Regions from separate parts of the Streptomyces sp. P1-3 genome, predicted to be linked through region 2. Evidence: riboswitches for the same ligand, from Rfam matches in the RefSeq annotation. Region 2 holds a riboswitch; the other holds the start of a gene.
What was found. A riboswitch is a leader RNA that binds a small molecule or an ion and turns the genes downstream of it on or off. The one in region 2 is predicted to bind thiamine pyrophosphate.
Positions count from the first base shown of each region.

Region 1: another riboswitch for thiamine pyrophosphate. It lies ahead of ACQUSR_RS08350 (thiamine ABC transporter substrate-binding protein); the one in region 2 lies ahead of thiO (glycine oxidase ThiO).

Region 1 is NZ_CP192512.1:2,043,616-2,047,874, forward strand. Features, by position in the region: gene ACQUSR_RS08345 (ABC transporter permease) at 1-1,131, opposite strand, end outside; gene ACQUSR_RS08350 (thiamine ABC transporter substrate-binding protein) at 1,302-2,384, opposite strand; TPP riboswitch at 2,381-2,485, opposite strand; gene rlmN (23S rRNA (adenine(2503)-C(2))-methyltransferase RlmN) at 2,551-3,657, opposite strand; gene ACQUSR_RS08360 (phosphatidate cytidylyltransferase) at 3,749-4,259, opposite strand, start outside.
Region 2 is NZ_CP192512.1:5,888,321-5,892,579, forward strand. Features, by position in the region: gene ACQUSR_RS25110 (thiazole synthase) at 25-819, opposite strand; gene thiS (sulfur carrier protein ThiS) at 822-1,022, opposite strand; gene thiO (glycine oxidase ThiO) at 1,019-2,194, opposite strand; TPP riboswitch at 2,192-2,306, opposite strand; gene ACQUSR_RS25125 (NAD(P)/FAD-dependent oxidoreductase) at 2,502-3,710, shown strand; gene ACQUSR_RS25130 (Rv2175c family DNA-binding protein) at 3,835-4,200, shown strand.

The DNA.
Region 1 (4,259 bases), 3.8 Mb from region 2:
GAGCGGCAGCATCAGCAGCGCGTCGAAGCCCCGTACGAGGCGTCCCGCGCGCCGGGTGAGGGCCGCGGCGGCGAGCCCGCCGACGATCAGGGCGATGAGGGTGGCGACGGCCGCGTACTCGAGGGAGTTCCACACGGCTTCGACCGGCGCCACCAGGAACATCCCGCCACTGTCGGCGACCGACCCCAGTGCGCGGTAGTACGCCAGGCCGTAGCCGTCGGGGGTGTCGAAGGACCGCTCCACCAGGACCCCGAGCGGCAGCAGGATCAGCAGCGCGATCTGGGCCAGCACCACGCCGAGCAGCGTCCGCTGGCCGGCGCCGCGCGGGCGTCGGGCGGTGAGCGCCGGGTCGACCAGCCGCAGGGTGCTCTCCCGGCGCCGCACGGTCCAGGCGTGCACCGCGAGCAGCGCGGCGACCGCCGCGAACTGCACCAGGCTGAGGACGGCGGCCGTGGGCAGGTCCAGCAGCTGAGCGGTCTGCCGGTAGATCTCCACTTCCAGGGTGGCGTAGTGGGGGCCGCCGAGGATCTGCACGACGCCGAAGGAGGTGAAGGTGAACAGGAAGACCATGAGTGCGGCGGCGGCCACCGCGGGCGCGAGCGCGGGCAGGGTGACGCGCCGCCAGGCCGCCAGGCGGCCCGCTCCGAGGACCCGCGCCGCCTCCTCCTGGCGCGGGTCGAGCTGCGCCCACAGCCCGCCGACGGTCCGTACGACGACCGCGTAGTTGAAGAACACATGGGCCAGCAGGATCGCCCAGACGGTGGTGTCCAGACGTACGCCCCACAGGTCGTCCAGGAGTCCGCCGCGGCCGAGCAGGGCCAGGAACGCGGTGCCCACGACGACGGTAGGCAGCACGAACGGCACGGTGACCACGGCGCGCAGCAGTCGCCTGCCGGGGAAGTCCAGGCGTGCGAAGACGTACGCGCCGGGGAGGGCGAGGGCCAGGGTCAGGGCGGTGGAGGCGGCGGCCTGCCAGGTGGTGAACCACAGGACGTCGCGGATGCCGTCATCGCCGAGCACCTCGCCGACGCGGTCGAACCGCCACCGGCCTTCGGCCTTGAGCCCGCGGGTGACGATGGCCGCCACCGGATACGCGAAGAAGACCGCGAAGAATGCCAGCGGCAGGGCCATCAGGCCGAGCCGGACCGCCGCGCCACGCGGGTCGCGGCGGCGCGGCGGGGCGGCGCGGCGGGCCGTGGCCTTCCCGGATCCGCTGGCGACGGCCTCTTCAGGACCGTCGACGGCGGTCGTCGCGGCGCCGCGATGACCGGGGGTCTTCGCGGGACCGCCGCCAGGGGTCTCTACAGGACCAGGGAAGACCATGACTTGACCCACGGCTCACGGTTCTCGGCGATCTTCTCGGGAGCCATGGTCTCGGGGTGGTCCACCTTCGCGCCGAAGTCGGTGTACAGCTTCGGCAGCTCGGCCCCCTTGAGGACCGGGTTGACGAACATGGTCAGCGGGATGCCCTCCTGGAACCGCTTGCTGACCAGGAAGTCCAGCAGGGCCTTGCCGCCCTCCTCGTTCCGGGCGCCCTTGAGCAGGCCCGCGAACTCGGTCTGCCGGAAGCAGGTACCGGTCGCGACGCCGGTCGGCGCCTTCTTGGGCTGCGGCTTGGCGAAGTACACCTCGGCCGGCGGGCTGCCGGCGTAGGAGACGACCAGCGGCCGGTCGCCCCCGGCCTTCTTGCCCCCGGCGGAACCGGAGAACCGGTCGTTGTAGGCCTGGTTCCAGCCGTCGACCACCTCGACGCCGTTGTCCTTGAGCTTCTTCCAGTAGTCCCGCCAGCCGTCGTCCCCATACCGGGCGGCGGTGGCCAGGAGGAAGGCCAGGCCGGGCGAGGACGTGGCGGCGTTCTCGGTGACCAGCAGGTTCTTGTACTGGGGCTTGATGAGATCGTCGAAGGTCCGCGGCGGCGCCAGCTTCTTGTCGGCGAAGTACTTCTTGTCGTAGTTGACGCAGACCTCGCCGGTGTCGATCGGCGTCACGCGGTGCTTGTCCCGGTCGAACTGGACCGCGGCCGGGATCCGGTCCAGCCCCTTGGCCTCGTACGGGGTGAACAGGTCGTTGTCCAGCGCGCGGGAGAGCAGCGTGTTGTCGACGCCGAAGAAGACGTCGCCCTCCGGGTGGCCCTTGGACAGCACCGCCTTGTTGACGGCGACCCCGGCGTCCTCGCTCTTGAGGATCTTCAGCTGATAGCCGCTCTTCCGCTCGAACTCCTTCTGCACCTCAGGGGAGATGCCGAAGGAGTCATGGGTGACCAGGGTGACGGACTTGGAGCCGCCGTCGCCCTTGTCGTCGGAGCCGCCGCAGGCGGCGAGGGTGGTGGTGGCGAGCGCGCCGAGGAGGGCGGCCCCGAGGGCGCGCCGAAGGCTGGTGTTCATCGGTTGTGCTGACTCCCTACGCCGGTATGACCCGGATCAGGTCCGAGGGTCTGCGGCCGTGCCGCACTCTCAGCGCTGTGCGCGCTCCCCTGTCGGATTGTTCATTTGTGCGAAGGCACAGTATCAGCCGTCGTGCCGTGCTCAGCCGGGCCGTTCCGGCCTCGGTTCAGCGCTCGGCGGCCGCGAGCTGCCCGCAGGCGCCGTCGATCTCCTGGCCCCGGGTGTCCCGGACGGTCACGGGCACGCCATGGGCCTCCAGCGCGGCGACGAAGGCCTTCTCGTCCTCGGGACGGGAGGCCGTCCACTTCGACCCGGGGGTCGGGTTCAGCGGGATGAGGTTCACATGCACCCGGTGGCCCTTGAGGAGCCGGCCGAGCAGGTCTGCCCGCCACGCCTGGTCGTTGATGTCCTTGATCAGCGCGTACTCGATGGAGATCCGGCGACCGGACTTCTCGGCGTACTCCCAGGCGGCGTCGAGGACCTCGCGGACCTTCCAGCGGGTGTTCACGGGGACGAGGGTGTCGCGCAGCTCGTCGTCGGGCGCGTGCAGCGATACGGCGAGGCGGCACTTGAAGCCCTCGTCCGCGAACCGCAGCATCGCCGGGACCAGGCCGACCGTGGAGACGGTGATGCCGCGCTGCGACAGTCCCAGCCCGTCCGGCTCGGGGTCGGTGAGCCGCCGGATGGCGCCGACGACGCGGTTGTAGTTGGCCAGCGGCTCGCCCATCCCCATGAAGACGATGTTCGACAGCCGCGCCGGTCCACCGGGGATCTCCCCGTCGCGCAGGGCCCGCATCCCGTCGACGATCTGGTGCACGATCTCGGCCGTGGACAGGTTCCGGTCCAGTCCGGCCTGGCCGGTGGCGCAGAACGGGCAGTTCATGCCGCACCCCGCCTGCGAACTGATGCACATGGTGACCCGGTCCGGGTACCGCATCAGGACCGACTCGACGAGCGTGCCGTCGAAGAGCCGCCACAGGGTCTTGCGCGTGGTGTCGTCGTCGCAGGAGATGTGCCGTACGACGCTCATGAGGTCGGGCAGCAACTCACTGGCCAGCTTCTCGCGGGCCGCCGCCGGGATGTCGGTCCACTGCGCCGGGTCGTGGGCGTACCGGGCGAAGTAGTGCTGCGACAGCTGCTTGGCGCGGAACGGCTTCTCGCCGATGGCGGCGACGGCCTCCCTGCGCTCGGCGGGCGAGAGGTCGGCGAGATGCCGCGGCGGCTTCTTGGCTCCGCGCGGGGCGACGAAAGTGAGTTCTCCGGGCTTCGGCATGGTCGTACCAGTGTCGCAGACGCGAGCGAAGGGCCCCGCCATCCTGTGGATAACGGGACCCTCCGTCACGTTCGCGCAGCTCAGCGGCGTTCTACCCCTGCCCGACGAAGATCACCAGCAGCAGCCACACCACCGGCGCCGTCGGCAGCAGCGAGTCCAGCCGGTCCATGATGCCGCCGTGGCCGGGGAGCAGGTTGCCCATGTCCTTGATCCCGAGATCCCGCTTGATCATGGACTCGCCGAGGTCGCCGAGGGTCGCGCTGATCGCGACGGCGAGCCCGAGCAGCATGCCCTGCCACCAGACACCGTCGTCGATCAGGTACTGCATGCACAGCGCGCCCGCCGCCATGGCGAAGACGATCGCGCCCAGCAGCCCCTCCCGCGTCTTGCCGGGGCTGATGCGCGGCGCGAGCCTGTGCTTGCCGAAGCGCCAGCCGACGGCGTACGCGCCGGTGTCGCTGACCACGGTCAGCAGCAGGAAGGTGACCACCCGCTTCGGCCCGTCGTCGGCGGCCAGCATGAGCGCCACGAAGGTGGCGAGGAACGGGACGTAGAACGCCGTGAAGACGCCGGCGGTCACATCGCGCAGGTAGTTCTCCGGC
Region 2 (4,259 bases):
GGGACCGGGCCCCCGGCGGCGCGGTCAGAACGCCGGGCGCTCCGGGTCGAAGTCCGCCCTGCCCTCGGTCGGCGACGAGGCGTGCGCGAAGTGCCGGCGCGGAATCCGGCCCGCGCGGTACGCCAGCCGTCCCGCCTCGACCGCGTGCCGCATGGCTCCCGCCATCAGCACCGGCTCCTGCGCCCGGGTGACCGCCGAGGCGAGCATCACCGCCGCGCAGCCCAGCTCCATCGCCAGCGCGGCGTCCGAGGCGGTCCCGGCGCCCGCGTCGAGGATCACCGGGACCCGCGCCCGCTCGGTGATGAGCTGGAAGTTGTGCGGGTTGCGGATGCCCAGACCGGAGCCGATGGGCGACCCCAGCGGCATGATCGCGGCACAGCCGGCCTCCTCCAGCCTGCGGGCCAGCACGGGGTCGTCGTTGGTGTACGGCAGGACCGTGAACCCGTCGTCGACCAGCGTCTCGGCGGCGTCCAGCAGCTCGACCGGGTCGGGCAGCAGGGTCCGCTCGTCCGCCACCACCTCCAGCTTGATCCAGTCGGTGCCCAGCGCCTCACGGGCCAGCCGCGCGGTCAGCACCGCCTCACCCGCGGTGAAGCAGCCCGCGGTGTTCGGCAGCACGCGGATGCCGTGCCGCTCCAGCACGGACAGCACCGAGCCCTGCACGGTCGGGTCGAGGCGGCGCATGGCCACGGTCGTCAGCTCGGTTCCGGACGCGAGCAGCGCCCGCTCCAGCACATCGAGGCTCGGCGCCCCGCCCGTACCCATGATCAGCCGGGAGCCGAAAGCGGTCCCGGCGATGGTGAGGGGGTCGTCCGCCATGGTCAGCCTCCCTGGACCGCGGTGAGGACCTCGACGCGGTCGCCGTCGCCGAGGCGGGTGGTGGGCCACTGGCTGCGCGGTACGACGGTCTCGTTGACGGCTGCCGCGACCCCGCTGGGGGCGGCGGTGAAGGTGGCCACGAGCCGGTCGAGGGTGAGACCGTCGGGGATTTCGCGCGGCTCACCGTTGACGCTGACGGTCATGCGGACTGCTCCTGATCGGATGCGGGGGAGGCGTGGAAGCGCTGCGGGGAGAACGGGCGGGCCTGCTCGGGCAGCGTCCCGGAGGTCAGCACCTCGGCCATCACATCGCCGGTGACCGGGGTGAGCAGGACGCCGTTGCGGTGGTGGCCGGTGGCCAGATGCAGCCCCGGCAGAGCCGTCGGGCCCAGCAGCGGGGCGTTGTCGGGGGAGCCGGGGCGCAGCCCGGCGCTGGTCTCGGTGAGCGGCAGCTCGGTGATGCCGGGCACCAGCTCGTGGGCGTCGCGCAGCAGCTCGTAGACGCCGCCCGCGGTGACGGTGGTGTCCCAGCCCAGTTCCTCGGTGGTGGCCCCGACGACCAGCTCGCCGTTCTCCCGCGGCACCAGGTAGACGTGTCCGCCGCGCACCACGGCCCGGACCGTCCGGGACAGGAACGGCCCGTACGCGGCGGGGACCCGCAGCCGCAGCACCTGGCCCTTGACCGGGCGGACCGGCGGCAGCACCGCCTCCGGCAGCCCTGCGATCCGCCCGCTGTGGCTGCCTGCGGCCAGCACGGTCTGGCCCGCGGCGAGACGGGTGCCGTCGGCCAGCTCGGCCCCGGTGACGGCGTCCCCGCTCATCTCGACCCGGTCCGCCCGCGCGAGGTGGAAGACGACCCCCGCGCGCCGGCACGCGGTCAGCAGCGCCGCCGCCAGCCGCCGCGGATCGGTCTGGTGGTCGCCGTCCACGCGCAGCCCGCCCTGGACGCCGGGGGCCAGCATCGGCTCCAGACGGCGGCACTCGCGGCCGCTCAGCCACCGCGCGTCCAGCCCGCAGTGCTGCTGGAGTGCGTGCAGCTCCCGCAGGTGGGCGCGGTCGTCGGCGTCGAGGGCGACGGCGAGGGTGCCGCAGGCGCGGAAACCGGTGTCCTGGCCGCTCGCCTCCTCCAGCTCGGCCGTGAAGTCCGGGTAGCGGCGCGCGGAGGCGAGATTGAGGCCGAGCAGCGTCTCCTCGCCGTAGTGGAGTTCGGTGACGGCGGCCAGCATCCCGGCCGCCACCTGGGCGGCGCCGCCGCCGGGCGCCGGATCGGCCACCGCCGTGCGCAGCCCCCGCTGCGCCGACCGCCAGGCCGTGACCAGGCCGATGATGCCGCCGCCGACCACGAGGACGTCGTACGGTCTGTCCGTTGCGTGCATGGGCTTTCTCGCCCCTCCCTTCGCCGGCATGACCCGGATCAGGTTCGTACGGTCGGAGGCCGCCTCAGCCTCCCTCTCAGCCCGGTGCGTCCGGGCTCCCGCGAGTGCGTGTGCCGACACCCTAGTACGCCCGCCGAATCGGCCGGAAGGGCGAGCGGAGCCTCCCGGGGAGCTGACGATGTGCCAGAGATCTCCTCGCGCGGTGCTCCGGCCGACCTACGATGATCAGGTGACTGATGGGCTGAGCGAGCGGAAGCAGACCGGGACGGACGGCGGCGGGCCGGGTGTCGTGATCGCCGGCGCCGGGATGGCCGGTGTCCAGACCGCCGTCGCGCTGCGCGAGGAGGGCTGGTCCGGCGCCATCACGCTGCTGGGCGCCGAGCCCCACCAGCCGTACGACCGGCCGCCGCTGTCCAAGGGGCTGCTGCTGGGCAAGGCCGAAGGCGCCACGTTCGACGTGGACTTCGCGGCGCTCGGCGTCGAGCTGCGACTGGGCAGCCGGGCCACCGGAGTGGACCTGGAGCGGCGGCGCCTGCGGACGGACGCCGGTCCGCTGCCGTACGACCACCTGGTGATCGCCACCGGCGCCGAGCCGATCTCCCTGCCCGGCACCGAGCAGCTGCCCGGCGTCCATCTGCTGCGCACCCTCGACGACGCGGAGCGGTTGCGCCCGGTCCTGGCCGCGCAACACGACATCGTGGTGGTCGGCGCGGGCTGGATCGGCGCGGAGTTCGCCACCGCGGCGCGCGAGGCGGGCTGCTCGGTGACGGTCGTCGAGGCCGCGGAGCGGCCGCTCGCCGGAGCGCTGCCGCCCGAGGTCGCCGCGTACATGGCGGGTTGGTACCTGGACAGCGGCGCCGAGCTGATCACCAGCACGCGGGTCGCCGCGGTCGAGGAGGGCGGTGTGCTGCTGGCCGGGAGCGCCGCCCGGGCCGAAGGCCCCGGGGGAGGGCGGCGGCTGCGGGCGGACGCGGTACTCGTCGGCATCGGCGCCCGGCCCGCGACCGGCTGGCTGGCCGGCTCGGGCATCGAACTGGCCGCGGACGGGTCCGTGCTCGCGGACGAGCGGCTGCGGACCTCGGCGCCCGACGTGTACGCCGTGGGCGACTGCGCCTCGTTCCCGTCCGCCCGCTACGGCCGGCGGCTGCTGGTGCACCACTGGGACAACGCGCTGCAGGGGCCGCGGACCGTGGCCGCCAACCTGGTCGGCTCGCAGCGGCCGAACTTCGTCGGCGCGGTGTACGACCCGGTGCCGTACTTCTGGTCCGAGCAGTTCGGCCGGTTCGTGCAGTACGTGGGCCACCACGCCGACGCCGACGAACTGGTCTGGCGCGGCGACCCGAGCGGTGCGGCGTGGAGCGTGTGCTGGCTGCGGGAGGGCGCCCTGATCGCTCTGCTGGCGGTGGGCCGACCGCGTGACCTGGCGCAGGGCCGCAAGCTCATCGAGAGCGGCGCGGAGATCGACCGGGCGAAGGCGGCGGACGCGTCAGTTCCGCTCAAACTCGCGGCGCTGTGAGCCCGGCGGCTCCTGCGGGGCACGCCGCGCGACGCCGTCGGGACCCGGCGGGGCGGCCGGCGGAGTGACTCCGGGGCCGCGGAGCGTTCGCCGGTTGTCAGTCCCGGATGGCAGGCTTGGCCCCGTGACCGAGATTGACGCAAAGACCGATGCTCTCGTGCCCGCCTGGCTCACCCTTCCCGACATCGCGGAACGGCTGGACGTCGAGGTGACCCGTGTCCGGCAGCTGGTCAAGGAAGGCCAGCTGATCGCCGTGCGCCGTGGCGAGAACCGGGTGCTCCAGGTGCCCGCCGACTTCATCGGAGACGGAAAGGTCGTCAAGGGGCTCTCCGGGACCCTGACGCTGCTGAAGGACGACGGCTTCAGCGACGAGGAGATGCTGGAGTGGCTGTTCACTCCGGATCCGACCCTGCCCGGCACCCCCGCACAGGCCCTGCGCGAGAATCGCGGCACGGAGGTGAAGCGCCGTGCCCAGGCGCTCGCCGTCTGATCCGGCACCAGGGCACCTGATCCAGCACTGGCCGCCCGCCGTCCGATCCTGAGAACCCA